Regions from separate parts of the Streptomyces sp. NPDC040410 genome, predicted to be linked through region 3. Evidence: riboswitches for the same ligand, from Rfam matches in the RefSeq annotation. Region 3 holds a riboswitch; each other region holds the start of a gene.
The links. A riboswitch is a leader RNA that binds a small molecule or an ion and turns the genes downstream of it on or off. The one in region 3 is predicted to bind cyclic di-AMP.
Positions count from the first base shown of each region.

Region 1: another riboswitch for cyclic di-AMP. It lies ahead of ACZ562_RS01415 (M23 family metallopeptidase); the one in region 3 lies ahead of ACZ562_RS22645 (C40 family peptidase).
Region 2: another riboswitch for cyclic di-AMP. It lies ahead of ACZ562_RS21960 (C40 family peptidase); the one in region 3 lies ahead of ACZ562_RS22645 (C40 family peptidase).
Region 4: another riboswitch for cyclic di-AMP. It lies ahead of ACZ562_RS34355 (M23 family metallopeptidase); the one in region 3 lies ahead of ACZ562_RS22645 (C40 family peptidase).

Region 1 covers NZ_JBVIVK010000001.1:315,131-322,444, reverse strand. The annotation lists gene ACZ562_RS01430 (aspartate aminotransferase family protein) at 1-1,044, shown strand, start outside; gene ACZ562_RS01425 (tyrosine-protein phosphatase) at 1,182-1,979, opposite strand; partial or broken gene ACZ562_RS01420 (alpha-galactosidase) at 2,296-2,959, shown strand; cyclic di-AMP (ydaO/yuaA leader) riboswitch at 3,149-3,308, shown strand; gene ACZ562_RS01415 (M23 family metallopeptidase) at 3,311-4,276, shown strand; gene ACZ562_RS01410 (SGNH/GDSL hydrolase family protein) at 4,547-5,332, shown strand; gene ACZ562_RS01405 (TetR/AcrR family transcriptional regulator) at 5,742-6,362, opposite strand; partial or broken gene ACZ562_RS01400 (glutamate dehydrogenase) at 6,476-6,630, opposite strand; gene ACZ562_RS01395 (MBL fold metallo-hydrolase) at 6,825-7,314, shown strand, end outside.
Region 2 covers NZ_JBVIVK010000011.1:32,483-39,796, forward strand. The annotation lists gene ACZ562_RS21945 (DUF5997 family protein) at 6-392, shown strand; gene ACZ562_RS21950 (TerD family protein) at 511-2,733, shown strand; partial or broken gene ACZ562_RS21955 (fructosamine kinase family protein) at 2,862-3,052, opposite strand; cyclic di-AMP (ydaO/yuaA leader) riboswitch at 3,260-3,432, shown strand; gene ACZ562_RS21960 (C40 family peptidase) at 3,489-4,829, shown strand; gene ACZ562_RS21965 (MFS transporter) at 5,288-6,841, opposite strand; gene ACZ562_RS21970 (XdhC family protein) at 6,968-7,314, opposite strand, start outside.
Region 3 covers NZ_JBVIVK010000011.1:182,203-189,516, reverse strand. The annotation lists gene ACZ562_RS22675 (adenosylmethionine--8-amino-7-oxononanoate transaminase) at 1-956, opposite strand, end outside; gene bioB (biotin synthase BioB) at 949-2,178, opposite strand; gene ACZ562_RS22665 (8-amino-7-oxononanoate synthase) at 2,327-3,454, shown strand; gene ACZ562_RS22660 (DUF397 domain-containing protein) at 3,495-3,731, opposite strand; gene ACZ562_RS22655 (helix-turn-helix domain-containing protein) at 3,741-4,601, opposite strand; gene ACZ562_RS22650 (ATP-binding protein) at 4,814-5,296, shown strand; gene ACZ562_RS22645 (C40 family peptidase) at 5,389-5,862, opposite strand; cyclic di-AMP (ydaO/yuaA leader) riboswitch at 5,866-6,008, opposite strand; gene ACZ562_RS22640 (hypothetical protein) at 6,426-6,734, opposite strand; gene ACZ562_RS22635 (ATP-dependent Clp protease proteolytic subunit) at 6,743-7,314, opposite strand, start outside.
Region 4 covers NZ_JBVIVK010000028.1:45,823-53,136, reverse strand. The annotation lists gene ACZ562_RS34370 (DNA gyrase/topoisomerase IV subunit A) at 1-384, opposite strand, end outside; gene ACZ562_RS34365 (M16 family metallopeptidase) at 681-2,042, shown strand; gene ACZ562_RS34360 (M16 family metallopeptidase) at 2,039-3,427, shown strand; cyclic di-AMP (ydaO/yuaA leader) riboswitch at 3,619-3,781, shown strand; gene ACZ562_RS34355 (M23 family metallopeptidase) at 3,795-4,601, shown strand; gene ACZ562_RS34350 (GntR family transcriptional regulator) at 4,790-5,485, shown strand; gene ACZ562_RS34345 (HPr family phosphocarrier protein) at 5,633-5,914, opposite strand; gene ACZ562_RS34340 (bifunctional acetate--CoA ligase family protein/GNAT family N-acetyltransferase) at 6,091-7,314, shown strand, end outside.

The DNA.
Region 1 (7,314 bases), on a different contig from region 3:
CACCTGGACCGCGCGTTCTTCGGCAACAGCGGTACGGAGGCGGTCGAGACCGCGCTGAAGTTCGCCCGCTACGCCACCGGCAGGCCGCGGGTCCTGTACTGCGACCACGCCTTCCACGGGCTGACCACGGGGTCGCTCTCGGTCAACGGCGAGGGCGGTTTCCGGGACGGCTTCGCCCCGCTGCTGCCCGACACGGCCGTCCCGCTCGGGGATCTCGACGCCCTGGCACGGGAGCTGAAGAAGGGCGACGTCGCCGCCCTGATCGTCGAACCGATCCAGGGCAAGGGCGTGCACGAGGCCCCGCCCGGATACCTGCGTGCCGCCCAGGAGCTGCTGCGCAGGCACAAGGCGCTGCTCATCGCGGACGAGGTGCAGACTGGCCTCGGCCGGACCGGCGACTTCTACGCCTACCAGCACGAAGAGGGCGTCGAGCCGGACCTGGTGTGCGTCGCCAAGGCCCTGTCCGGCGGCTATGTACCGGTGGGCGCCACCTTGGGCAGGGACTGGATCTTCAAGAAGGTCTACTCGTCGATGGACCGGGTGCTGGTCCATTCGGCCAGCTTCGGGTCCAACGCGCAGGCCATGGCGGCGGGCCTGGCCGTGCTGTCCGTCATGGAGAACGAGCAGATCGTCGCCAACGCCCGCGCGACGGGGGAGCAACTCAGGTCCCGGCTCGCGGCGCTGATCGACAAGTACGAGCTGCTCGCCGACGTCCGCGGCCGGGGCCTGATGATCGGCATCGAGTTCGGCAGGCCCAGGTCGCTGAAGCTGCGCAGCCGCTGGGCCATGCTGCAGGCCGCGCGCAAGGGGCTGTTCGCGCAGATGGTGGTGGTCCCGCTGCTGCAGCGGCACCGGATCCTCACCCAGGTCTCCGGCGACCACCTGGAGGTGATCAAGCTGATCCCGCCGCTGATCGTCGGCGAGCGGGAAGTGGACCGGTTCGTGGACGCGTTCACCGCGGTGATGGACGACGCGCACAGCGGCGGCGGGCTGATGTGGGATTTCGGCAAGACACTGGTGAAGCAGGCGGTGGCGAACCGCTGAGCTTTTGCCTCTCGGGCAAGGCCGTCTCGCAGCGATGAGACAGTTGCCGAGGGACGCGGCGTGCGGGCACTGTCCGTCCGCGTCCCGGTCGGGTGCCCGGCGACAGCGCGCACCTCGACTCGCAAGAGGCTGAGGAGTCAGTCGAGCAGCCGCTCCCGCAGCCGCTCGCGGATCTCCGGGGTGACGCACAGCCCCTTCTCCAGGTAGGCGTCGACGCCGCCCCACGTCTCCTCGATGGTCTCGAGGGCCGCCGTAAGGTACTCGGCGCGGGCGTCGAACAGGGGGCTGAGCAGCTCCATGACCTCGGGGGAGTAGGCCGCGGCGGACTTGCTGCTGCGGTGCACCTTGTAGCGGCGGTGCGTGGCGTTGGACTCCAGGTAGTCGGCGAGGATCGCCTCGCGCTCCACGCCCAGGGCGAGCAGGGTCACCGCGATGGACAGTCCCGCCCGGTCCTTGCCCGCCGCGCAGTGCATCAGGGCGGGGACGCTGTCCTCGGCGAGCGAGCGAAGCACCCGGGAGTGCTCGGCCGTCCGTTCCTTGATGATCCTGCGGTAGGAGGTGATCATCCGGTTCGCGGCCTTGCCGTCGGCGAGGATCGCGCGCAGCTGGTCGATCTCGCCGTCTCGGACCATCTTCCAGAACTCGGCACCGTCCGCGGGGTCGCTCAGCGGCATGTTCACATTGCGCACGCCGGGCAGCTCGACGTCGTGGCCTTCGAGCCGCTGGTCGGCCGCGTTGCGGAAGTCGAAGATCGTGTGCAGGCCCAGGGAGCCGAGGAAGGCGGCGTCCTCCTCCGTCGCATGGGCGAGGTGGCCGCTGCGGAACAGCACTCCGTGCCGCACCCGCCGCCCGTCCGCCGTCGGCAGTCCGCCGACGTCACGGAAGTTGCGCACTCCGGCCAGCTCGGGCTCGGTCGACGGGACCTGCTGCGTCACGGGGGCTCCTCCCAATCCAGCCCGTCGACGCGGCTCATCGACGGGCGCGCTCTCGACGATACGACATGGATTCCTGGGGCAATGAGTTGTCCACAGGCGTTGCCTCACACCCCCGCGACCATTGATGATGTTGGGCCTTGATTGCACCTGTTCGGATCTGCAAGGTCCTGATGCTGGAGATTGCCGAAAACGGCTCTATGCGGCTTCTGTCCGGGCCGACCGGCAGTGAGGACGGCGCGGCATCGAGTGGACCTTCGAGCGGCACGAGGTGGCGGACGACGGGCTGCGGCTGGTGTTCCGGGACACCGGGCCGGCCGTGCACGCGCTCGGCATGCGGTTCGCCCTCTGGGATCGAGCCGGAAATGGCCGATCGGACAGCGACCTGCACCGCGTGCACCCCGACTGGGTGCAGTTCCAACCCGGACGAAAGCGCATGGAAGCCGCAATCAGCTTGTATCGCACCTCGCCTGTGAAGACGTCCAGGAGTACCTCCGGGGGCAGCCCCACGGCCTGCTCTCCAGCGCGCCGGTCGACTACGTCACATAGGACTTCAGCCGCTGCTTCACCGACGCCGGCTGGCCCGGCGAGCCGTGTCCGCGGCGCCTCCGGGTCGACCATGTGCGGGCCTCGTACGGCCTGTTGGACCGGCTGTGGGCGACACACCCCGGCGTCGCTTCGAGCCCTGCTCCGGCCACGGCGAGCCCGTGCCGGCGCTGCGGCTGTGCGGTCCCGGCCCGACAGTGCCGTATAAATGCCGCTAAACGGGCGGAGTTCACCGTGGTGCGGTGTTGCCGCATCACGGATTGCGGACCGGACTGCATGGCGACCTCGATGCGGCGGTTTTCCGGCTCGGCCACATCTGGGCCTTCTGTCCGAATTGCAGCCTTCATTCCAACTCCTTCTGGAATATGGCGTCCTGGGGTGAGGCGCGTGAGCAGCGTCATATTCGTGACCGTGCGTCGCCCGTCATGTTCACGTAATTCAGGTGCTTTTCAAGGGCTTTTGAGGAGAGTGGCGGCCGCTTGATTCACGCACGGTGACCGTAAATTCCCGTAAGGGATCTAGTAAAACGCATTCGCACGGAACCTGTTGGTTGTCCCATTGCGTCTTGGTCGCTTACGTTCGCCACCGATCCGGACGGACGCCCAATCCTGCCGCCGCCCGGAGCCCGCACACACTCACCCGTGCACGGCAGGAGCGGGGGACCCACAGGTACAACCGCCTGTTCCGGTCTCCGGAACGGCTAGGGGTAAAGCCGCGTTTCGACGTGGCCGGGCATCTCCAGTCCGCACCCGACAGCTCACCTCGCAGGCGCCGGAGAGGAATTCGCCATGCCCGCGAAGGGTAAGCATCGCCGTCCCAAGTCCCGTCGTTTCACCCGCTCGATCGCCGTCGCCGGAACCGGTGGCGCCGCACTCGCCCTCCCCTTCATGGGAGCCACCGGCGCCCATGCGGCCACTGCCCAGTCCGTTTCCCAGAATGTTTCGGAAAAGGTCGTGCAGTCAGCTCCGGCCGCGAAGAAGGCGACCGGGAAGAAGGACACCGCGCAGAACGTGGATGTGCGGATCTATTCGGTGCGCGTGGGCGATTACCTCTCGAAGATCGCCGCGGAGCAGCATGTCAGCGGTGGCTGGCAGAGGATCTACCAGGACAACCGTGATGTCGTCGGCGACAACCCGTCGCTGATCCACCCCGGGCAGCGGCTCAGCATCAACAAGAAGGCCGCGACGAGCAAGCCGAAGGCAAGGCCGTCGTCCTCATCGGCGAATTCGTCCGCCGCGAAGTCGTCCTCGGCCAAGCCCTCTTCCGCGAAGGCGTCTTCGTCTTCGTCCGCCTCGAAGAAGACGACGGCCACCACCCAGGCCGCCCAGTCCGCTGCCACCTCCAGCGGCTACGCCCTCCCGGTGAGCGGTGCCTCCGTCGGCACGGCGTACCACGTGGCGGGCAGCATGTGGTCCAGCGGCTACCACACCGGCGTCGACTTCGTCGTCCCGACCGGCACGTCGCTCAAGGCCGTGGCCGCCGGTACGGTCGTCTCCGCGGGCTGGGGCGGCGCATACGGCAACCAGGTCGTCATCAAGCTGAACGACGGCTACTACGCGCAGTACGGCCACCTGTCCTCGCTCTCCGTCTCGGCCGGCCAGACCGTCAGCGCGGGCCAGCAGGTCGGCCTCTCCGGAGCGACCGGCAACGTCACCGGACCTCATCTGCACTTCGAGATCCGCACCACACCGGACTACGGCTCGGACGTGGACCCGGTCGCGTACCTCCGCTCGCACGGCGTCGCCGTCGGCTGAGGCCGGCGTACGACCACACCTGCCCGACACGCTGCCGAAGGCCGGACCCCGATCCCCGGGTCCGGCCTTCGGTGTGTCCCGGCGGCGACTTCCGAGTGCGGCAGTCCACGCCGCAACATCCTTGATCAGAGGCTTATTCCTGGTTTGGTGAGCCCTTTAGGAGTGGCTTATCTCACCGGTCGTCAACCCTTTCCTACGATCGCGTAGGTCACAACCGAAGGTGAATCATGGGCCGATGTGGCAGACGATTCGAAGAGTGACAGCAGATCAGTGATCGGGTCGTACGTGTCGGTGGGGGACAGCTTCACCGAGGGCGTCGGCGACCCCGGCCCCGACGGGGCGTTCGTCGGCTGGGCCGACCGGTTCGCGGTACTGCTCGCGGACCGGCGGCCCGAGGGCGACTTCAGATACGCGAACCTCGCGGTGCGCGGCAAACTCCTCGACCAGATAGTCGAGGACCAGCTTCCGCAGGCCGTCGAACTGGCCCCGGACCTGGTGTCGTTCTCTGCCGGCGGCAACGACATCATCCGGCCCGGCACCGACCCCGACGAGGTCGCCGAGCGCTTCGAGCGGGCGATCGCCCGGCTCACCGAGGTCTGTGGCACCGTCATGGTGACCACCGGCTTCGACACCCGTGGCGTACCCGTTCTCAAGCACCTGCGCGGCAAGATCGCCACCTACAACGGTCATGTGCGGGCCATCGCCGACCGGTACGGCTGCCCGGTGCTCGACCTGTGGTCCCTGAAGACCATCCAGGACCGCCGGGCCTGGGACGACGACCGGCTCCATCTGTCGCCCGAGGGCCACACGCGGGTGGCGCTGCGCGCGGGTCAGGTCCTCGGCCTGGAGGTCCCGGCCGACCCGGACCAGCCGTGGCCGCCCCTCCCGCCGCGCGGCACCCTCGACGTCCGGCGGGACGACGTCCACTGGGCGCGCGAGTACCTGGTTCCGTGGATCGGACGCCGGCTGCGCGGGGAGTCGTCGGGGGACCATGTGACGGCCAAGGGGGCGTTGTCGCCGGACGACATCAAGATGCGGATCGACTCGGTGGCGTGAGGGCCGGGGCCCTCCCGTCCGCCGGACCGCGTCCGTCGTGGCGGGTTCCACGAGCACCGGCAGGGGCAGGAGCGGGGGGGTGTTCCGGCCGGAGGCGAGGGCCCGGCCGAGCGGCTCCGCCGCCCGCCGCGGTGCGAAGCCGGCCGCGCCCGGACGAGTCCGTCGACGGGCCCGCCGTGTTGATCGGCCCGGTCGAGCCGGCGCCGTGTTGCTCGACGGCGCGCCCGCGGCCGCAACGCCGGCGATGCCGGTCAGCGCGACCTCCCCCGGCGTGCTCCCGGGCACCGGAGCGGCCGGGGCGCCGTCGGGCGATCCGGTGTCCACGGCAGTCGTGCCGAGCGCCGTGCCACGGGTCGTCAAGTGACCCGGGAGGACGATCATTTGAGGCGGGGCAGAGGCGGGTGGCGGCTCACCGGGCCGCTGCCGTCAACGCCTCCCGTGCCAGGCCCAGTTCGCGGGCGAGTGCCTCGTCCACCCACGTCAGTGCCCGGGTACGTGAAACCGTGCCCGCGTAGGTCGTCATCTGTACGGCGAGCCCGTCGAGCAGGGCGGTCAGGCGCAGGGCCGCGCCCGTCGGGTCGGGGCACTGGAACTCGCCCGCGGCCACCCCCTCCGCGACGACCTCGGTCAGGGCCGCCTTCCACTGCCGGTCGAGGTCACGGATGACCTCCCGCAGCACGGGCTCGCGCAGGGCCACCGCCCAGCCCTCGATCCACAGCCGCCAGCCCTTGGCCTGGCCGGCGGGGGCGTACCAGCGTACGGCCGACCGCAGCCGGCGCAGCGCGGTGGTGCGCTTGCCGAGAAGCTTGCGCAGCTGCGCGAGGTCGTCCTCGGCCGCATGGGTGAACGCGGCGGCGACCAGCTTCTCCTTGGTCGAGAAGTGATAGAGCACCAGCGCGCTGCTCACGCCGAGCACCGAGGCCACGTCGGCGATCCGGACCGCCGCCACGCCTCGCGCCTCGATCTGCTCGACGGCGGCCCGCAGCAGTTCCTCCCGCCGCTCAGCCACGCTCAACCGCACTCTCGTCACGGCGTCACCCTACACAGCCCTTTCCCGGCTGTGACGTGCGCCGACGTCCGCATCTCGGCAGCCCGCGGGCGGGGCCGCCAGGAGGTCCCGGGGCGGGGCCGTGCCGGGACGGCGCCGTCACCGGTACCGGCGACCTCGTCCAGGGTGCAGCCCCGGCGCATGCGCAGCCCGCCGCTGGACACACCGCGCACCAGCCGGTCGACGACCAGGAAGCCCTGCGGCCGGAGAGGTGGTCGGTCCAGGTGAGCGACATCAAAGGGGTGGACACGCGGTCTCCTCGGGGGGCGATCAGAGCCGGTTACTGAATCGTGAGTCAGTGTCCGAACCGGCGTCACGGCCTGTCGACGCGGCGAGGTGAGCACCGTCGGCGCCCCGGGCGGACCGGCCGAGATCGGTCCGGCCCCGTGCTGTCGGATCGGCCGACCATAATGGAATGTCTCACCGACTCCATCTGGAGGTACCGTGGCCGGTTTCCGTTCCCTCAGCTCCCGGCTCCGCGCGCTGCAGCCCGCGGCCTTCGGTGTGGACCCCAGTGGTGAGCGCATGGCACGCATCCGCAGATCCCCCCACTTCAAGGACGGCGTCTTCCAGAACCCCGGAGGCACGGCCCGGACCCGGCCCTCCGGCTCGGCGCCGTCCTTCGCGAAGGTCTTCTTCGACAAGGACTCCCGGTTCCGCCGCGCCCCCAGCGGCACCATCCCCGTGCACGGAACCACGCTCGCCGACATCGCGCGGCCGCCCGCCACCGGACTGCGGCTGACCTGGATGGGCCACTCCAGCGTGCTCGCGGAGATAGACGGACAGCGGGTGCTGTTCGACCCCGTCTGGGGCGAGCGCTGCTCCCCCTTCCCCTTCGCCGGACCCCGGCGACTGCATCCGGTGCCCCTGCCGCTGGCCGCTCTCGGCCCCGTAGACGTCGTCGTCATCTCGCACGACCACTACGACCACCTCG
Region 2 (7,314 bases), 150 kb from region 3:
ACGCCATGAAGTCGCACCAGACCGCCCAGACGATGAAGCCCGCGACCGCGGCGAAGAAGCTGGGCGTGTACCTCCCGGCCACCCCCGCGGAATTCCAGGCGGGCGTCGTCTCGCGCGCCGAGTTCAACGAGCTGCAGGCCAATCCGCCCGAATGGCTTCAGGAGCTGCGGCGCACCGGCCCGCACCCCCGCCCGGTGGTCGCGGCGAAGCTCGGCGTCTCCATCGCGGGACTGGCGCGCGGCGGGGTGACCGAGGCGCTCACCACCGAGCAGATCGAGGCGCTCAGGCAGGACGGGCCCGAGTGGCTGGAGAAGGAGCGCGCCACCCAGGCCGAGGTCCGCAAGGAAGCGGTGCGCGTCAAGAAGAAGAACGCCGAGCGCGAGGTTTCCTGACCGCACTTCCTCCGGGTGAGCGCACCGCTGAAACGGACGTGATCACCGCCGGAGAGGATGCGATCATCGCGGGAAAATCCCCATGCACCGGCTCGAACGCTTCTGCGATCATCCCGGGATGGGTCACACTCTCGAACCGCTGGTCGTCCGGCACACCCGCCGGCTCCCGTCCCCGACGGGACCCGCCGGGACGGGCGACGTCGCGGCGCGGCAGTTCGACGCCGCGCTGATGTCCGTCGGCTTCAAACTCTCGGCGGGCCTGCTGGAGCGCCTGTCGGGACTGTCCGAGGGCGCAGTCGTCGACACCGCCGTGCGCACACTGGCCGCCGTCCGCGAGATGGTCGGCGACCACGTCCGGCACAACGTCTACTTTCTCGACTTCCCGGCCCATGTGCCGGACACCTTCGACTTCTGGATGCGGTGCATCGCCGAGGCACTCGCCGACGACACCTCGCGCACCAGCACCATCGACCAGCTGCGCAGCGGTGTGGTGGACCTGCTCACCCTCCCGTCCTACGGCAGCTACCGGCACACGTACGCCGAGATGCTCGCCGCCCACGAGGAACTGATCGCCGCGGCGGGCGACCGGATGACGGTCCTGCATCTGGGCGGTGACCTGGACGACGAGGTCACCGCGCTGTACCTGGCGCTGGCGGGCAGCGCCACGCCGCTGGGCGAGGCCGGCCTGCGCGACCTGGGGATCCTGGCCGGGCGGTGCGTGACCGGCCCCCAGCCCGAGGCGATCCCGGTCCGGGAGAACCGCGCCGTCATCAACCGGGCCCGGCTGGGAGCGGGCGTGGACCTCCTGCTGGACACGGTCACCGACGTGCTGCGGCTGGCCTGCGCGGTCTCGGGCGGTGACGTGACCCTGCAGGAACCGACCCGTTTCCGGGCCCTGTCCCGCCCGGTCCGCCGCGCCCTGCTCGAGGGACTCGACTCGGTCGTCGCCGGCGCCCCCGCCAAGCTCGCCGACGTGTCCGCGCACCGCGAGGCGTTCAAACGGCTCGGTGAACGTCTCCATCCGCACGAGTACCCGCGGTGGCCGCACGCCGCCGACGTGTTCGCGGTCGCGCGGGGCGAGAGCAAGGCGCGGTCCTTCGACGGCCGGGTCGAGGAGCTCCTCGGCGGCGGCGACGTCATCGCAGCCGTGGAGCTGCTGAAGTCGGCGCCGGGCAAGCTGTTCCGTTCGCTGGACCGGCTGCTGCGGTCGGCCTCCGGCCAGGACGAGCGGGATGCCGTCATCACCGCCGCCGAGCAGGTCGCCCCGCTGGTCTCGGGCCGGGTCGTGCTGTCGGTCCGCGAGCACCTGCACAACCGCGGCGAAGAGAGCCGGCCCGAGAAGCGTCCTGAGAGCCGTCCTGCGGATCCTGAGAAGCCCGCCGCCCGCCGTGTCTTCGTCAACCGCTCGGGCCGCGCCTGGGTCGCTCCCGACACCCGCCTGCCCGTACTGTCGGCGGACCGCGAGCGTCTGATCGCCTCGCTCGACGCCGAGACGCGCCGCCGGCTCCCGGACCCGGGCCACCTGCTGGTCGACCCGGACGTCCTGGACGTGGCGCTTCCGCTCAGCGGCAAGGCGACCGCATCCGGTCTCGGCGTGCTGCCGCGCGGCTCCGTCTCCCCCGTCGACGGCGAACTGCTGCGCTTCTTCGTGTACTGGAAGCAGAGGGAGCACGTGACCGACTACGACCTGTCGGCGCTGCTGCTGGACGCCGACTACACGGTGATCACCTGGCTGTCCTACACCGCCCTGACCGACCTGGAGGGCGAGCACTCCGGCGACATCACCGAAGCGCCCGACGGCGCCTCGGAGTTCATCAACCTGAGGCTGGGCGCCGCTCGCGGCACGTTCATCGTCCCGCAGGTCAACATCTTCTCCGGGGAGGGGTTCGAGGAGGTCGAGGAGTCGTTCTTCGGCTTCATGCTGCGCGACGCCGACCAGCAGGGCCGGCCGTTCGAACCGCGCACCGTGCGCATGAAGTCGGAGCTGCGTGGTCCCGGCCGGGTCGCGCTGCCTCTGGCGTTCCGGCGGGGGCACGACGGCCGGTGGCAGGCCAAGTGGCTGCACCTGTACCTGAAGGGCACTCCGTCGGCCAACCGGGTCGAGGAGAACCGGGTGTCGGTCGCGACGCTGCTGCGCGGGATCGTCGAGCGCGAGCAGCTCACGGTCCGGTACCTGATCGACCTGATGTCCGACGACGCGACGACGACCGTGACGTCGTGGGACGGCAGGACGGTGCCGGACGGCCCGGTCACCTACATCGGCCTGGAGCGTCCCGACGGCCTGCACCCGGACTCCCGGGTCATCACCCCCGAAAACCTGCGCGACGTGATCCCCGGCTGACTGCTAGCGTGGAGCGCGGCGAGGCCATGAACGGGCTTCCTTCTCATTCCGCTGCGGCGGCCTGTCACTAGCCCGTTCGCTTTCCTCGCCCTCGACGTCGCACCGGGCGGCGTCGGCGGTCACTCCGCCGGCGCCGCCTGCTGGTAGCCGTCCAGCACCGTCCCAGATGCGGGCACCCGAAGAGCCTGAGCATCGCCAGGTCGGCCTCGCGGTGGCCGCCGTGCGCGGCCGGGTCGATCAGCCACACATGCCCGTCGGCGCCCCGCAGCGCGTTGCCGTTCCACAGGTCGCCGTGCAGCCGGCCCTGCGGCTCGGCCGGAGCCTCCCGGCCGTCGAGGAAACCGTCCTGGACCACTACTGCCTGGCGGGCCGGGCGAGGCCCGAGCTGACCGCCGGTCACTCCTCGGCACAACGAAGGTCACCATTACGTATCGGACATTCGGGGCTTCAACCTTCACACGAGGCACACAAGTTGGTTAGGTTGACGGCGGGCTGTTCGACTCCCTCCGGCGGACCGCGCCGGGTCGCACAGCCTCCGCCGAGTCCGGTGCGCCGTAAGGCAGGCCGGAACCGGGGACCCAACCGAAACTCGGGGTGAATCGGCCCAACCGCCCTTCGGGGAGGGGTCGTAGGGCACACCTTCCGGATCGTCCGCCCGAACCCGTCAGCTAACTCGGTAGGCGGAGCACGGAAGGAGTACGTCCCTCATGGCGCCGGAACGATCGTCGCGCCCCCGAGGTCTCAGCCTCCCCGGCATGCGCAACTCCGCCCTCGCGACGGCGGCGCTTACCTCTGTGGCCCTGTTCTCCCAGACAGCCGACGCCACGCCCGGGGACGACGGACCGAGCCGCGAAGAGGTCCAGCAGCGGGTCAACGCGCTCTATGACCAGGCCGAGACCGCCTCCGGTACCTCCAACGCGACCCGTGCGACGCCGTCGGGTTCGCGCCGCGCGGGCGGGGCGCCCGCCGAGGGGGCCGGGCGCTCGGATCCCGCGCTCGACGACGTGGCCCGGCAGTGGTTCGACATGGCGCGCTCGCGCCTCGGTCCGACCGTTCCGGCGGTGCTGCCGCGCGACAGGATGCCGGCGGCCGCTGCCCAGTCCCGGCCCGCGGAACGGCAGGCTGCTCTACCGGAGTTGACGGCAGAGAGAGCCTCCGCCGCCGTACGGGAGCTGCCCGCCGGGTCGGCCTCCAGGCCCGTACTGGAGCTGACCGCAGGGCCGCCGGCTCCCGCTTCCGTACCCGCGCTGCCGGCCGCACCGGAGACGGGACAGCGCGCGCCTCTTGCCCTGCCCGCGCCGGCCGTCAAGGACGAGCGGTCGGCGTTGCGAACCTCCAAGGAGCAGAGCCGGCACAAGCTCGCCGAGGCCCGTGAGCTGCTGTCCCGGCACATCCAGCAGAGGACGCCGGTCGCGGCGCTCGAGGCCGCGCCGGCCGACGCCCCCCGGTTCGCCACGCCGGAGCCGGATCGCCCCGCCGACGAGGAGGCGGCGTGGACCCTGCAGCAGCCCGCCGCGAACGAGGCGTGGCCCCAGCAGCAGCCGGCCGAGAGCATGGCGTGGCCCCAGCAGACCGGCGAAGTGGCCCGGCGGCAACAGCAGACCGGCGAAGTGGCCCGGCAGCAGACCGGCGAAGCGGCCTGGCGGCAACAGCAGCCCTCACCCGGCCCGGCCACCACCACGGCCTTCGACGCGGTCCGTCCCGCAGGCGCCGTCAGCACCGCGGATCCGGTGACCGGCGGAAAGGCCGAACGCGCCCTCGCCTTCGCGCGCGCCCAGACCGGCAGGCCGTGCGTCATGGGGGCGACCGGACCGGACTCGTACGACTGCGCGAGCCTCACCCAGGCCGCCTGGAAGGCCGCCGGCGTCGCACTCCCGCGTTCCGCACCCGACCAGGCGAACGCCGGCACCGTGATCCCCCTCAGCACCGTCCTGCCCGGCGACCTGGTCTTCTTCCACGACGACCTCACTCACGTCGGCCTCTACACCGGCGACGGGTTGATGATCCACGCACCGGAGCCGGGGGCGTACATACGCGAGGAGTCGGTCTACAACGTCGGGGAGTCGGCGATCCGCGGAGCCGTGCGGCTCGCCTGACAATTGGCGGCCGCGCGGGCTGCCAAAGGAGAGCAAACCCACCGCGGCTTCGACCCGCGCCCGTCCGGTGACGGGGCCGACACGGCAAAGGGGCGGCACGGTCGGCGTGTCGCCCGGCGCCGCCGCGGAGTTCGGCCGGCTCGGGGACGAGGCCATGGGCCCGCTGCGGGCCGGGTTCCCGTTCGCGCAGCACGACGGGGCCGGGCAGGACAGAACGCCTGTCACGGCACGTCATGCGGCCGGAACGGGGTGGGAACGCCGGGCCGTCGAACTGACCGTCCAGGACCACCCGTCGGCGTTGGCCGCCAAGGAACTGCGCCTCACCCAGCAAGGAGTGAAGCAGCTGCTCTCCGCCGTCTACCGCAAGATCGGCACCGATGCCGCCGGGTTCCCCGAAGCTGAGGACCTTTCCCCGTCCCCTGCCGTGACCTGCGGGTCTCACCGCGCGGTTCCCGGCCTCACGTGGGGCCGGGGCCTCCACCGCCCTGGAGGCGTTCCAGGTCGGAGGGACGGACCTGGATGACCACGATGGCGATCAGCGCGGCGACCACGGTGAAGATCGCCGCCATGACGAAGGCGGCCGAGGCCCCGGCGGTGAGGACCTCGTCGGACCAGGGCGCCGGGAGCTGCCCGGTGCGTTCGAACCGCAGGCGCTCGGCCGGGGTCGCCTGCGCCAGGAAGCCCGGGACCTGTTTCTCCGCCTCGTTGTTGCTGGCCGTGCCGAACATCGTGACCAGGATGGACAGTCCGAGCGAACCACCGACCTGCTGGGTGGCGTTGAGGAGTCCGGAGGCCGCACCGGTCTCCTGGACGGGGACGTTGGAGAGCGCCATCAGCGTGAGCGAGACGAACTCCATGCCCATGCCCAGGCTGAAGACGAGCATCGGACCGAGCACGCTGCCCGCGTAGGTGGAGTGGACGTCGGTCAGGGTCAGCCAGGCCAGACCCGCCGCGGCGAGGATCGCGCCCACCACCATGAACGGTTTGGGGCCGTACGTCGGCAGGAAACGGGAGGCCAGCCCGGCGCCGATCGCGATGACCGCGCTGACGGGGAGGAAGGCGAGCCCCGCCTGCAACGGGCTGAAGTCCAGCACGTTCTGCACGAACAGCGTGAGGAAGAAGAACATGCCGAAGATCGCGGCGGCGAGGCACAGCATGATTCCGTACGTGCCCGCGCGGTTGCGGTCGGCGAACATGTGCATCGGCGTGATCGGCTGTCTGGAACGCCTCTCGACCAGGATGAACACCACGAGGACAACGACGGCCGCGCCGAAGGAGGCGAGGGTGAGCGCGTCCCGCCAGCCCTCCTGCGCGGCTCTGATGAACCCGTACACCAGCAGCACCATGCCGACGGTGGACGTCAGCGCGCCGGTGATGTCGAAGTGACCGGGGTGACGTTCGGACTCCTTGATCCAGCGGGGCGTGGCGAGGGCGATGAGCAGTCCGATCGGAACGTTCACGAAGAGCACCCAGCGCCAGTTCAGCCACTCGACGAGGACACCGCCGGCGAGCAGCCCGATCGCGCCGCCGCCCGCAGAGACCGCGGCGAACACGCCGAACGCCCGGTTGCGCTCGGGTCCTTCACGGAAGGTGGTACTGATCAGGGCGAGGGCCGTCGGAGAGGCGATGGCGCCGCCGACGCCCTGGAGAGCGCGTGCGCCGAGGAGTTGGGCCTCGTTCTGGGCGAGCCCTCCGAGCAGGGAGGCGAGCACGAAGAGCAGCACGCCGAAGATGAAGACGCGCCGTCTGCCGAGGATGTCGCCGGTCCTGCCGCCGAGCAGCAGCAGCCCGCCGAAGGTGAGCGTGTACGCGTTGATCACCCAGGACAGGCTGGTGGTGGAGAAGTCGAGGGCGCTCTGGATGTGCGGGAGCGCGATGTTCACGATGGTGATGTCGAGGACCACCATCAGCTGACACGACGCGATGACCAGCAGCGCCATCAGGTTTCCGCCACCGCCGCCTTCCCGGGCGGTGGTCTGTTCTGCGGAGGTCGGCTGGGGGCTGCTGCTCATGGCATGTCGCACTCTCGGGGGTCGGTCGAACCCTCGCGAGGGATCAGTGAACGGTTCCGTCCACTGCGGTCCACCGTTCGACGGTACGCCCGCGTCCCGGACGGCACCAGTCGGCCGTCCCGTCCGTCAGGCCGCCGCCACCGCGCCCCGTTCTGCCCCGTCACGGTGGATCGGCGTCCCCGAGCCGGTCAGCGGAACGCCCGTCCCGCCCCGCCGGGCCGCGACGATCTCGGCGACGATGGACAGGGCGGTCTCCTCGGGAGTACGGGCGCCGAGGTCGAGGCCGATGGGCGACCGCAGCCTGGCCAGTTCCCGCTCGCCGACACCGGCCTCCCGCAGCCGTCGCTCGCGGTCCGCGTGGGTACGGCGCGAGCCCATCGCCCCGACGAACGCGACCGGCATCCGCAGGGCCGCCGTCAGCAGGGGGATGTCGAACTTGGCGTCGTGGGTGAGCACGCACAGGACCGTGCGGC
Region 3 (7,314 bases):
GCGGCGAGCGGGTTGCCCATGAAGGTGGGACCGTGGGCCAGCACCGGCACGTCGCCCCGCGAGATGCCGTCGGCGACGCGCGAGGTGCACAGCGTGGCCGCCATGGTCATGTATCCGCCGGTCAGCGCCTTGCCCACGCACATCACGTCCGGCGTCACCGCCGCGTGCTCCGCGGCGAACAGGGCGCCCGTGCGCCCGAAACCGGTGGCGATCTCGTCGAACACCAGCAGCACGCCCTGCGCGTCGCACGCCTCGCGCAGCACCCGCAGATAGGCGGGGGAGTGGAACCGCATCCCGCCCGCGCCCTGCACCACCGGCTCGACGATCACCGCGGCGAGTTCGTCGGCGTGCCGCTCGATCGCCGCACGCAGCTGGTCCGCGTACGACTCCTCGTACTCGGCCGGAGGCGGGTCCACGAACACCTGGCGCTGGAGGACCCCGCTCCACAGCTCGTGCATCCCGCCCTGGGGATCGCACACGGACATCGGCTGCCAGGTGTCGCCGTGGTAGCCGCCGCGCCAGGTCAGCAGGCGCTGCTTGCCGGGCCGGCCGAGCGAGCGCCAGTACTGCAGGCACATCTTGACCGCGACCTCGACCGAAACCGATCCGGAGTCGGCGAGGAAGACGTGCTCCAGGCCGTCGGGCGACATGTCGACAAGGAGCTTCGCCAGTCGTACGGCGGGCTCGTGGGTGAGCCCGCCGAACATCACGTGACTCATCCGCCCGAGCTGCTCGCGTGCCGCCTCGTTGAGCACGGGGTGGTTGTAGCCGTGGATCGCCGACCACCAGGACGACATGCCGTCGACGAGTTCGGCCGAGCCGTCGGCGGGCCTGAGCCGCACCCCGCTCGCCGATTCCACGACGAGCGGTTCCTGGCGGCCGGGCATGGGACCGTACGGATGCCACACGTGCCGCCGGTCGAGCTCCAGCAGCTGGCGCACGCTCAGGTCAGGCATTGGGCGCGAGATCCGTGCCGGCACCCCGGCGGCGTACCGCGACGAGATCGGTACGGGCCTCGTTGACCGGCGCGGCCGGAGTGGCCGAGGCAGCCGTACCGCACACGCCGCCCCCCTCGTGGGACCCGCACCCGGCACTCTCGTGGGACCCGCATCCCCCGCCCGAGTGGCCCCCGCACCCGGCACTCTCCTGCGATCCGCACCCGCCCGCGGCCGCCGCCCGGTGCTCCGGCAGCGTCACCTGGTCGGCGCCCTCCACCTCGAACCCTGCGTCGGCGATCATCTCCAGGTCGGCCTTGCCGGCCTGGCCCTCGCTGGTGAGGTAGTCGCCGAGGAAGATCGAGTTGGCCAGGTTCAGGGCCAGCGGCTGCATGGTGCGCAGATGGACCTCGCGGCCGCCCGCGATCCGCACCTCGACGTCCGGGCAGACGAACCGGACCATCGCGAGGATCCTGAGGCACCGCTGCGGGGTGAGGTTCCACTCCTTGGCGAGCGGGGTGCCCTCGAAGGGGATCAGGAAGTTGACGGGAACCGAGTCCGGGTCCAGCTCGCGGAGCGAGAAGACGACGTCGACCAGGTCCTCGTCGCTCTCGCCCATGCCGGCGATCAGGCCGGAGCAGGCGGACAGGCCGGCCGCGTGGGCCTTCCGAACGGTGTCGACGCGGTCGGCGTAGGTGTGCGTGGTCGTGATGTCCCCGTACGTCCCCTCGGACGTGTTGAGGTTGTGGTTGTACGCGTCGGCGCCCGCCTCACGCAGCCGCTCGGCCTGGCCGTCGGTGAGCAGGCCCAGACAGGCGCACACCTCGACGCCCTCGTTCTGGTCCTTGATCGCCTTGATGGTGTCCGAGACCCGGTCCACGTCACGGTCCGTCGGCCCGCGGCCGCTGGCCACCAGACATACCCGCTTGGCGCCGCCCGCCAGCCCGGCCGCGGCGGCCTCGGACGCCTCGTCCGGCTTGAGCCAGGTGTACTTCAGAATGCCGGCGGTGGAGCCGAGCCGCTGGGAGCAGTAGGAGCAGTCCTCGGGGCACAGGCCGGACTTCAGGTTGACGAGGTAGTTGAGTTTCACGCGTCGGCCGAACCAGTGGCGGCGTACCTTTCCGGCCGCGGCCACCACGTCGAGCAGATCGTCGTCGGAGGTGGCGAGGACGGCAAGAGCCTCCTCGCGGGTCGGCACCTCGCGCCGAAGCCCCTTGTCCACCAGTGTGTTCAGCAGGTCCATGAGAGCCGATCCTGTCTTAAAGGACCGCCCGCGGCCAAGGAGAGACCGGACAAACAGAGCCCGTCAGCCGTGTGGGTATTGCCACACCGTCGGTCGCAAAACGTACCGCTAGGGTCTGTTCACTGCCTACAAAAGCCCCGGAGGACCCATGGCGTTCGGCTGGATCGACGAGCAGGCGCGAGCGCGCCGCCGCGCCGGACTCGTACGGACCCTGCGCCCCCGCCCCGCCGACTCGCCCCTGCTCGACCTCGCGAGCAACGACTACCTGGGCCTGGCCCGGCATCCCGAGGTCACCGAGGGCGCGGCGCGTGCCGCGCGCACCTGGGGCGGCGGCGCGACCGGCTCCCGGCTCGTCACCGGCACCACGGATCTTCACACCGAGCTGGAACGCGAGCTGGCCGCCTTCTGCGGTTTCGAGGCGGCCCTGGTCCTCTCCTCCGGGTACGCGGCCAACCTCGCAGCGGTCACGGCGCTCGCCCCGCACGGCTCGCTGATCGTCTCCGACGCGGGAAACCACGCCTCGCTGATCGACGGCTGCCGGCTGGCCCGGGGCACGACACAGGTCGTCGCGCACGCCGAACCCGACGCCGTGCGCAAGGCACTCCGGACGCAGGACGGGCCGGCCGTCGTGGTGTCCGACACGGTCTTCTCCGTCGACGGCGACGCCGCCCCGCTGTCCGCGCTCGCCGAGGCGTGCCGGGAGCACGGAGCGGGGCTGGTCGTGGACGACGCCCACGGCCTCGGCGTGCTCGGCGACGGCGGCCGCGGCGCCCCGCACGCGGCGGGGCTCGCGGGCGCCGACGACGTCGTCGTGACGGTCACGCTGTCCAAGTCGCTCGGCAGCCAGGGCGGAGCCGTGCTGGGCCCCGCCCGGGTGATCGACCACCTGGTCAACGCGGCCCGGACGTTCATCTTCGACACGGGCCTCGCCCCCGCGGCGGCGGGCGCGGCCCTGGCGGCCCTGGGGCTGCTGCGCCGCGAGCCGGAGCGGGCGGAGCGGGCGCGCGCGGTGGCGGGCGAGCTGCACGCACGCCTGACCGCCGCGGGTCTGGAGGCGGTACGTCCGGACGCGGCAGTGGTCTCCGTGCGCGCGCCGTCCCCGGAGGGGGCCGTGCAGTGGGCGGCCGACTGCCGCGCGGCCGGGCTGGCCGTGGGTTGCTTCCGTCCTCCTTCCGTGCCCGACGGCATCTCACGGCTGAGGCTGACCGCCCGCGCGGACCTCTCCGAGGCGCAGATCGAACGCGCTGTACATGTGATCGGCGAAACGCGACCATGAGTCGGCGTGACACGGCCGCGCAGTGCGCGCTGTGGAACGATCAGAAGTGATCTGAAACGATCCCGGCCGTGAATCCCGCCCAGCTCCCGGGGGAGAAGAGCAGTGCGGGCCCGGCCGGGTCCTTGGAGTCGCGTACGGCGAGCAGTCCGGCTCCTGGGCCGGTCAGCGGGCGAGCCGTCTCGACGCAGTTGTTCGCTCCCGTGCTGTAGCTGCTGCGCAGCCATCGCACGTCGTGCAGAGCGGTGCTGGAAGGTACGTTCCGAGGCAGTGCTGACATGGTGCCTCCTTACGCGCCGGCACCTATCCCGGCGATGTAATCCAACGAGTCCTCGGGCGAAAGGGCGTGGATCCGAAGAGAGTTGAAGGCCTCGGTGTAGGCCTCCAGGTCTTCTTTCCGTTCGAGGTAGAGGCTACTCGTCAAGTGGTCGAGAACAACCACATTTAGATCAGAAGTGCGCGAAAATGAGAAGATAACGAAAGGCCCGGTCACGCCGATATGCGCCCCGGCCGCGAACGGCAGCACCTGCAGGCGCACTTGGGGCAGTCGTGCCGACTCCACCAGCCGCTCCAGCTGCCGCGCCATCACCCCGGGACCGCCGACCTCGCGGCGCAGCACCGCCTCGTCCAGGACCGCGCTCAGCCGCAGCGGCGGCTCGGCCCGCAGCACGTCCTGCCTGGCCAGTCGCACTTCCACCAGTGCGTCCAGCCGCTCGTCGTCCAGGCCGTCCACCGCGGCCCGGGTCACCGCCCGGGCGTACTCGGGTGTCTGCAGCAGCCCCGGGACGACAGAGGTCTCCAGCGTGCGCATCGCGCTGGCCTGTGACTCCAGGCTGATGAAGTCCCGGTAGGTCGGCGGCAGCACTCCGCGGTACGCGTGCCACCAGTGGTGCCGTCCGCCGCCGTCGTCGGAACTCGCCAAGGCCAGCAGCAACTCCCGCAGTTGGGGTTCCGCCACGCCGTAGGCGTCGAGAAGCAACCGCACGTCGGCCGGTTTCACCCCGCTGGCGCCGGTCTCGATCCGGCTCACCTTCGACTGGTGCCAGCCCACCAGACGGGCCGCCTCGCCACTGGTGAGTGCCGCGCCGGTGCGCAGCGCACGCAGTTCGGCACCAAGCTTCCGCCGGCGCACCGCGGGACCGTGCTGCATGCGCAACTCCTTACTCCTTCCGGGCCGCCCAAATACGCTCTTCCGTCGGAGAGTTCACCGCTTTGAGCGACAGATATATGCAGATCTTGGTGGATCGCCATCCTGACCGGCGCGGTAATGGCAGTCTGGCGACGAAGCACCAGTCCGGGACCGTACTCGAACCATCCGCTCCGTGTCGGACTGCGGTCCCGTGGGAAAGGGACGACGTCGTCATGGCAGACCATCTGGAATCATCCGTCACTCTGCCGAGCGATCCCGCCTCGGTCTCCGCGGCCCGTACCTACGTGGTGGGCACCCTGGCGGAGTGGGGACTGCCGAAGGACGTGGAACTGGCCGACACCATCCGGCTCATCGTCTCCGAACTCGCCACCAACGCCGTACAGCACACCTTGGGCCAGTCACCCACCTTCACGGTGGACATCGCGCTCGACCGCGACGAACAACTGCGCATCGGCGTGACCGACAGTCATCCGCGCTTCCCCAAACGCCTGCCGGCCGCCGTCCAGCAGGACAACGGCCGTGGCATGGTGATCATTCGCTGGCTGGCCGCGGAGTGCGGCGGCAGGCTGAGAGTGCGGCCGACCCGTGAGGGCGGCAAGACGGTCTCCATCGAACTGCCGTGGTCCCTGCCGGCCGAGCCGGTGACGGCAGCGGGACAGCAGCCGGTGACAGCAGCCGGGCAGCAGGAGCCGTAGGGGCTGTCCGGCATGATCCGCCTGAGGGCCTGAGGGCCTGAGGGCCCGGGGAGGCGGCGGCTTGTCAGGTGACCGCCGCCTCCCCGGGGGAGTCAGCTGACCCGGCCGTACCAGACGCTCCTCGTCCAGATCTTCTGCAGCTTCACCACGTCCCCGGTCTTCGGGGCGTGCCAGATCTTCCCCTTCCCGGCGTAGATGCCCACGTGGTAGACGCTGGAGCCCGAGTGGAAGAACACAAGGTCTCCGGCCTTGCGGCTCTTGGCCGAGATGTGGCGGGTCTTGTTGTACTGCTGGGCCGCCGTACGGGGCAGTGTCTTGCCCGCCTTCTTGAACGAGTACAGCGTGAGCCCGGAGCAGTCGAACCGGCGCGGACCGGTGGCGCCCCACTTGTAGGGGGAGCCCTTCTTGGAGGCCGCCACCTGAAGTGCCTTCGTCGCCGTCGTGGCTGCCGCGGCGTCGGTGGCGACACCGGGGACCACGATCGAGCCGCCCACCGCGGCGATGGTCAGTGCCGAGGCCGTGGAGGCCCGGGCCATGAGCGACGGGACACGATTGAGCGCAGTCATGCGCAACCCTTCGTCAGCCGCCTGTGAAGGATGACCTGTCGGATTCGGGCTGGCGAAGTTGCCCGGCCGCGGCTGCGGCTTCACCCCAAGGGCTGCTCGGACCGGCATCTCCCATTCGGAGACGACCGTCCCGGCGACCCGTCGTGATTGGGTCCTCCACTCCTGCCGATCCACTCCTGTCGACCGGTCATCCGGGCGGCGGCAGGACTCGGCGTCCGCCCGGACCGCCCCGCCGCTGCGGCGGGGGCTTGTCGTCAGACAGGGATCTTGACTCACAGATGGCCTGAAAGCCCAACGGAACCGGGGGTTTGTGTTGTTACTCACCACTCACCCGTTCGGGTGGACACCCCCGTGTTCGAAGGGGCGTTGAGGGGGTCGCGCACCCCCGGACCAGCAATGGAATGTTCCGTTCCGCCTCTGGGCTACGCGCGTTGTGCAACTTGGGCGGTCCTGAAAAAGGAGGGGCGTCTACTCCAATCAGCGGTACGTCATTTGGTCCGTTTCAACCCGGTTCCGGACGCTCCGCCGCTGTGGCGGATCGCCCGGGATCGGATGCGCATGCCTCAACTGTCGGAGCGCGCGGGCACGGTGACCCGGGCCGTGCGGCGCTCCCCGTCCAGCACGCGCAGCGCGCGCGCCAGCGTGGGGGCGTGCAGTTCGGTCTCGCCCCGCCGGTGCATCAGGTCCAGCGCGTCGCGCAGTTCGGCCGCCTTGGTGACCAGCGCCTGGGCTGCGCGCAGTCCGCGGTACGTGTCCCCGTGATGCGCGGGGTTGATGCGGCCCAGCAGGTCGACCACGTCGAGGTAGCGGTCGATCAACTCGCCCTCGGCGCGGGTCAGGGCGGGCAGGGGCGGCAGCTCCGGCGGCAGCATCGGGCGGCTCACCTCGCGCCGGGGGCGGTGCGGGAGGCCTTGCGGCCGGGGATGATCCGGTCCACCAGGCCGTACTCCAGCGCCTGTTGCGCGTCCATGATCATGTCCCGCTCGATGTCCGCGCTCACTTGCTCCGGGTGGCGGCCCGTGTGCCGTACGAGCATCTCCTCGAGGCGGCCGCGGACGCGGGCCAACTCGTCGGCCCGGACGGCGAGATCAATGGCCTGTCCCTCCACGGGCTCGGGCAGTGCCGGCTGGTGGATCACCACCCGCGCACCCGGGAGCGCGAACCGCTTGCCCGGAGTCCCGGCGGCCAGCAGCACCGCGGCGGACGAGCCGGCCTGGCCCAGGCAGACCGTCTCCACGTCGCAGGCGACGAACCGCATCGTGTCGTAGATCGCCGACATCGCGCTGAACGAGCCGCCCGGAGAGTTGACGTACAGCGAGATGTCCCGGTCCGGATTCTGGTGCTCGAGGTGCATGAACTGCGCCGTCACGTCGTTGGCCGAGGTGTCGTCGATCGGCGTCCCGAGGAAGACGATCCGCTCCTCCAGCAGCTTCGAGTACGGGTCCATCGTCC
Region 4 (7,314 bases), on a different contig from region 3:
CGGGTCGTCGTTGCCCAGTGAGCCGAAGTTGCCGTGGCCGTCGACCAGCGGCACGCGCATCGAGAAGGGCTGGGCCATGCGCACCAGCGCGTCGTAGATCGACGCGTCGCCGTGGGGGTGCAACTTGCCCATGACCTCGCCGACCACGCGGGCGCACTTCACATACCCGCGGTCGGGGCGCAGTCCCATCTCGTTCATCTGGTACACGATGCGGCGGTGCACCGGCTTCAGGCCGTCGCGGGCGTCCGGCAGGGCGCGGGAGTAGATGACCGAGTACGCGTACTCGAGGAAGGAGCCCTGCATCTCGTCGACGACGTCGATGTCGAGGATCTTCTCCTCGTACGAGTCGTCGGGCGGCGGGGTCTTCGTGCTGCGGCGGGCCATCGCTGCCGGCTCCTCCTGATTTCTGATCGTGCTGAAGCGTGTGACGGGATCTGACGCGGACCATTGTGGACCGCGGCACTGACAACCCGGACGACGACCCGACCTCAGCTGTCCCGCCCGGCGTTCGCAGGTGCCCCCCCCGCGTTCGGCGGGACGGCACGTCCGCAGGCTACGCGATCCGCTGTCGGCGTACGTCCTGCGGGAACTTCGCCGAGGCCGCGCGCGCTTGCATACAGTGGCAGGACAGCAGGAAAACCGCGGTTTTCAACAACCGCATCCGCGATCGAAGGGACGACATGCCCATGGGTCACACGGCCACAGCCCAGGCAGGCTCCGGCGGCCTGACAGCGACCGAGCACCGCCTGGCCAACGGCCTGCGCGTGGTGCTCTCCGAGGACCATCTGACCCCGGTCGCGGCGGTGTGCCTCTGGTACGACGTCGGCTCGCGCCACGAGGTCAAGGGCCGTACCGGCCTGGCTCACCTTTTCGAGCACCTGATGTTCCAGGGTTCCGCCCAGGTGAAGGGCAACGGACACTTCGAGCTCGTCCAGGGCGCGGGCGGCTCGCTCAACGGCACCACCAGCTTCGAGCGCACCAACTACTTCGAGACCATGCCCACCCACCAGCTGGAGCTCGCCCTCTGGCTGGAGGCCGACCGCATGGGCTCGCTGCTCGCCGCTCTCGACGACGAGTCGATGGAGAACCAGCGGGACGTCGTCAAGAACGAGCGCCGGCAGCGATACGACAACGTTCCGTACGGCACGGCGTTCGAGAAGCTGACCGCCCTCGCCTACCCGGCGGGCCACCCCTACCACCACACCCCGATCGGCTCGATGGCCGACCTGGACGCGGCGACCCTGGAGGACGCGCGCGCGTTCTTCCGTACGTACTACGCGCCCAACAACGCCGTCCTGTCGGTCGTCGGCGACATCGATCCCGAGCAGACCCTCGCCTGGATCGAGAAGTACTTCGGCTCCATCCCCTCCCACGACGGCAAGTCCGCCCCGCGCGACGGGGCGCTGCCCGAGATCATCGGCGAACAGCTGCGCGAGGTCGTCGAGGAGGAGGTCCCGGCCCGCGCCCTGATGGCCGCCTACCGGCTGCCGAACGACGGCACGCGCGCGTGCGACGCGGCCGACCTGGCGCTCACCGTCCTCGGCGGCGGCGAGTCCTCCCGCCTCTACAACCGGCTCGTACGACGCGACCGTACGGCCGTCGCGGCCGGCTTCGGCCTGCTGCGGCTGGCGGGCGCGCCGTCCCTGGGGTGGCTGGACGTGAAGACCTCCGGCGACGTCGAGGTGCCGGTCATCGAGGCCGCCATCGACGAGGAGCTCGCCCGGTTCGCCGCGGAGGGCCCCACGGCCGAGGAAATGGAGCGCGCCCAGGCCCAGTTGGAGCGCGAGTGGCTGGACCGCCTCGGCACGGTCGCGGGCCGCGCCGACGAACTGTGCCGCTACGCCGTCCTGTTCGGTGACCCGCAGCTCGCCCTCACCGCCGTCCAGCGTGTGCTCGACGTGACGGCCGAGGAGGTCCAGGAGGTCGCCCAGGCCCGCTTGCGCCCCGACAACCGAGCCGTCCTGGTCTACGAGCCCGTCGAGGGCACTGAGAGCACCGACAACACCGCCGACGAGGACGAGAACGAGGAGGCGGCCAAGTGACCGAGCTCGCCACGATGCATTTCCACCCCCAGCCCCAGGCCGGCGAGGCCAGGCCGTGGGCGTTTCCGGCCCCCGAGCGCGGGACGCTCGGCAACGGTCTGACGGTCCTGCGCTGCCACCGCCCCGGCCAGCAGGTAGTCGCCGTCGAGGTACTCCTGGACGCTCCCCTGGACGCCGAGCCGGCCGGCCTCGACGGCGTGGCCACGATCATGGCGCGGGCCTTCTCCGAGGGCACCGACAAGCACTCCGCGGAGGAGTTCGCCGCCGAGCTGGAGCGCTGCGGCGCCACCCTCGACGCGCACGCCGACCACCCCGGTGTCCGCCTGAGCCTGGAAGTGCCGGCCTCGCGCCTGCCCAAGGCGATGGGCCTGCTGGCCGACGCCCTCAGGGCGCCCGCCTTCGCCGACAGCGAGGTCGAGCGCCTCGTCCGCAACCGGCTCGACGAGATCCCGCACGAGCTGGCCAACCCGTCCCGCCGGGCCGCCAAGGAGCTCTCCAGGGAGCTGTTCCCGGCCACCGCGCGCATGTCGCGCCCGCGCCAGGGCACCGAGGACACGGTCGCCGCCATCGACTCCGCGGCCGTACGCGCCTTCTACGAGAAGCACGTCCGCCCGGCCACCGCCACCGCCGTGGTCGTCGGCGACCTCACCGGGATCGACCTCGACGCGCTGCTCGGCGACACCCTCGGCGCCTGGACCGGCTCCTCGGCCCAGCCGCGGCCGGTCGCGCCGGTCACCGCCGACGACACCGGCAGGGTCGTCATCGTGGACCGCCCCGGCGCGGTCCAGACGCAGCTGCTCATCGGCCGCGTCGGCCCCGACCGGCACGACCGCGTGTGGCCCGCGCAGGTGCTCGGCACATACTGCCTCGGCGGCACGCTCACCTCCCGCCTGGACCGCGTCCTGCGCGAGGAGAAGGGCTACACCTACGGCGTGCGGGCGTTCGGCCAGGTCCTGCGGTCCGCCCCGGACGGCACGGGCGCCGCCATGCTCGCCATCAGCGGCTCGGTCGACACCCCGAACACCGGCCCGGCGCTGCAGGACCTGTGGACGGTGCTGCGCACGCTCGCCGAAGGGGGCCTCACCGACGCCGAGCGCGACGTCGCCGTGCAGAACCTCGTCGGTGTGGCGCCGCTCAAGTACGAGACCGCCGCTGCCGTGGCGAGCACGCTGGCGGACCAGGTCGAGCAGCAGCTGCCCGACGACTACCAGGCGACGCTGTACCAGCAGCTCGCCGCGACCGGCACCGTCGAGGCCACCGTGGCGGCCGTGAGCGCCTTCCCGGTGGACCGTCTGGTGACGATCCTGGTCGGCGACGCGGCGCAGATCAAGGAGCCCGTCGAGGCCCTCGGCATCGGTGAAGTCACCGTCGTGTCGGCCGAGTAGAAGCACACGCGCACTGGGGCCCTGGTGACTGAAGCGTCATCAGGGCCCGCGTATGTCCGAATTGAGGGAGTGGTTGCCTGTCTGCCCTGTGGCGTGCGCTACAAAAGGCGTGATCCGTTTGGGGATTGAAAGACGCCGCGTCTAGCGTCGGTCCGGCTGTTCGTCAGGCAGTGCGCCGCGCCCGCGGCACCGGACAGTCATCGCCGAGTCCCCGTACGGCGCGAGCCAGGGGAGCCGGGGACCCACGCAGTCCCTGGGGTGAATCGGACGCCCGCGCGCACCGCGAGGGTGTCCGTAGGAGACCTTCCTGCTCCGAACCCGTCAGCTAACCCGGTAGGCGAGAAGGAAGGAAAGGACCAGCCACTACATGGCGTTCACCCGCGCCACCGGGAAGCACCGTCGTCCCAGCAGGATGCACCGCACCACCGCCCGTGTGGCGGGCGTCGCGGCCCTCACCACCACCGGCGCCATCGGCACTATCGCCGCCCCGGCGCTCGCCGCGGAGACCTCCGCCGAGCAGACCGGCCTCACCCCGGTCATCAAGATCGGCGACACGGTCGCCGAGCAGATCGACGCACAGGCCGACGCACAGCGGGAGGCCGCCCGGGAAGCCGCCTACAAGAAGGCGGCCGAGGAGGCAGCGCGCAGGAAGGCGGCGGAGGAGGCCGAGAAGGCGCGCGAGGAGGCGAAGGAGGCGCGCGAGGAGGCGAAGGAGGCGCGCGAGGTCAAGGAGCGTGCCGCGCGCGAGGCCGAGCGCGAGCGCCTCAACACCTTCGTCGCCCCGGTCTCCGGCTCCTACGTCTCGACCGGTTACAAGGCGGGCGGAGGCGTCTGGTCCTCCGGCAGCCACACCGGTGTCGACTTCCACGCCGCGAGCGGCACCTCCGTGCACGCGGTCGGCTCCGGCACCGTCGTCGAGGCCGGCTGGGGCGGCTCCTACGGGAACAACATCGTGATCAAGATGAACGACGGCACGTACACCCAGTACGGCCATCTGTCGTCCATCGGTGTCTCGGTGGGCCAGAAGGTCACCCCGGGCCAGCAGATAGGCCTCTCCGGCGCAACCGGCAACGTCACCGGAGCGCACCTGCACTTCGAGGCCCGTACGACCGCGGAGTACGGCTCGGACATCGACCCCGTCGCCTACCTCCGATCGCACGGTGTGAAGATCTGACGACCCACGGCACGGCATCCCGAAGCCCCGGCTCACCGAGCCGGGGCTTTCGGCGTTTCGGGGGCCGCGTTGTCCAAAAAATAGGCCTGGATTCAGGCCCGCCGTCGGATATTCCGGCTCGTTGCAATAGAGTCATTGAACACACGTCAATCATCGACGTTTCACGGGGATTAAGGCGGAGGTCGGTCATGCGTATTCCGGCGCACTCGGTATGCACCGCGATCCGGGACGACATCGTCGCCGGTGTCTACGAGCGCGGCAGCCGGCTCACCGAGGAACTGCTCGCCCGCCGCTACGGCGTCTCCCGCGTCCCCGTCCGCGAAGCCCTGCGCACGCTGGAGGCCGAGGGCTTCGTGGTGACCCGGCGGCACGCCGGCGCGTGCGTCGCGGAGCCGACCGAGCAGGAGGGTGCCGACCTCCTGGAGATGCGCATGCTTCTGGAACCGCTCGGAGCCTCGCGCGCCGCCCAGCGGCGCACCGAGGCACATCTCAAGGTGTTGCGCGGCCTCGTGAGGCTGGGCCAGGAGCGCGCCAAGAGGGGCAACAGCGAGGATCTGCGCTCCCTGGGGGGCTGGTTCCACGAGACGCTCGCCCAGGCGTCCGGCAGCCCCGCGCTGTCCTCGATGCTGACCCAGCTGCGCCACAAGATCGCCTGGATGTACACGGTGGAGGCGCCCGCCAGCCCGGTGGAGTCCTGGGTGGAGCACGGCGCGATCGTGGATGCGGTGGCGCGCGGCGACAGTGAGCGCGCGCGGTCGGTCACGACGCTGCACACGGAGCGCTCGACGGCCGCGCACCGGTTGCGCTTCAACGGGGGAGGGGACCGGACCGACCGTGTGAGGAACTCGCAACATCCCGTAAACATGTCGGGCCTGCGGCATTAACACGGGCGCCGTATACAAAGAGGTGGGTAATTCGAGGGGGATTATTTTTGCTGCCCGTGAGAGGGAAATGCGAAGGGCTCGCCCGGTAATTCGGACGAGCCCTTCTGTGAATCGGCGACGGCCGCGGCCATCAATTGCGTGGGGTGCTCAGACGGTCTCGGGGAGTTCCTCGAGGCCCTCGGAGACCAGCTTCGCGAGGCGGTCGAGCGCGACGTCCGCACCCTCGGCGTCGGAGGCGAGGACGATCTCCTCGCCGCCCTGGGCGCCCAGGCCCAGAACGGCCAGCATGGAGGCCGCGTTGACGGGGTTGCCGTCGGCCTTGGCGATCGTCACCGGGATACCTGCGGCCGTGGCGGCCCGGACGAAGATGGAAGCGGGGCGGGCGTGGAGGCCCTCGGCCCAGCCGACGTTGACGCGGCGCTCAGCCATGTGATGCTGCCCTTCACTGTCTCAGGGTTGTCTAGACCAGTTTCCCACATCGTGAAGCATGCCGGAGCGGGCCCTCGTCCCGCCCCGGGTGGCGTCGGACCGCGGCCTCGGTCCGGCATCCGTTCTCCACAGACTGCCTCGCCCCGTTGTCGTACGCGAGCCGTACTCTGGGGCCCATGCAGACCCCGTCGGACAGGCACGAGTACCCGGCCCACTGGGAGGCCGACGTGGTGCTGCGCGACGGCGGCACCACACACATCCGCCCGATCACCGTCGATGACGCAGACCGCCTGGTCAGCTTCTATGAGCAGGTCTCGGACGAATCGAAGTACTACCGCTTCTTCGCGCCCTACCCTCGTCTGTCCGCCAAGGACGTCCACCGCTTCACGCACCACGACTTCGTGGACCGGGTGGGACTCGCGGCCACGATCGGCGGCGATTTCATCGCCACCGTACGCTATGACCGTATTGGTGCCGGCGGCATGCCCGCCTCCGCGCCCGCGGACGAGGCCGAGGTCGCCTTCCTCGTGCAGGACGCCCACCAGGGCCGCGGGGTCGCCTCGGCCCTCCTCGAACACATCGCCGCCGTCGCGCGCGAGCGCGACATCCGCCGCTTCGCCGCCGAGGTGCTGCCCGCCAACACCAAGATGATCAAGGTCTTCACGGACGCCGGGTACACGCAGAAGCGCAGCTTCGAGGACGGCGTCGTACGCCTGGAGTTCGACCTCGAACCCACCGACCGCTCGCTCGCCGTGCAGCGCGCGCGGGAACAGCGCGCCGAGGCGCGGTCGGTACGGCGGCTGCTGGCGCCCGGCTCCGTCGCCGTCATCGGGGCCGGCCGCGCCCCCGGCGGCGTGGGCCGCAGCGTCCTCGGCAACATCCGGGACGCCGGGTTCACCGGCAGCCTGTACGCCGTGAACAAGGCCTTCCCCGAGGAACAGAAGGTGCTCGACGGGGTCCCCGCGTACCGCTCGGTGGGCGACATCGGCGGACCCGTGGACGTTGCGGTCCTCGCCGTGCCGGCAGAGCACGTCCCCGAAGTCGTCGCCGAGTGCGGTGCGCACGGCGTGCAGGGCCTCGTCGTCGTCTCCGCCGGATACGCCGAGAGCGGCCCCGAGGGGCGCGAGCGCCAGCGCGAACTGGTGCGCCACGCGCGCACGTACGGCATGCGGATCATCGGGCCGAACGCCTTCGGCGTCGTCAACACCTCCCCGGACGTACGGCTGAACGCCTCCCTCGCTCCCGAGATGCCGCGGCCCGGGAGGATCGGGCTGTTCGCGCAGTCCGGCGCCATCGGCATCGCGCTGCTGTCCCGGCTGCACCGGCGCGGGGGAGGGGTCACCGGGGACACCGGCGTGTCCACCTTCGTGTCCTCGGGCAACCGGGCGGACGTGTCCGGC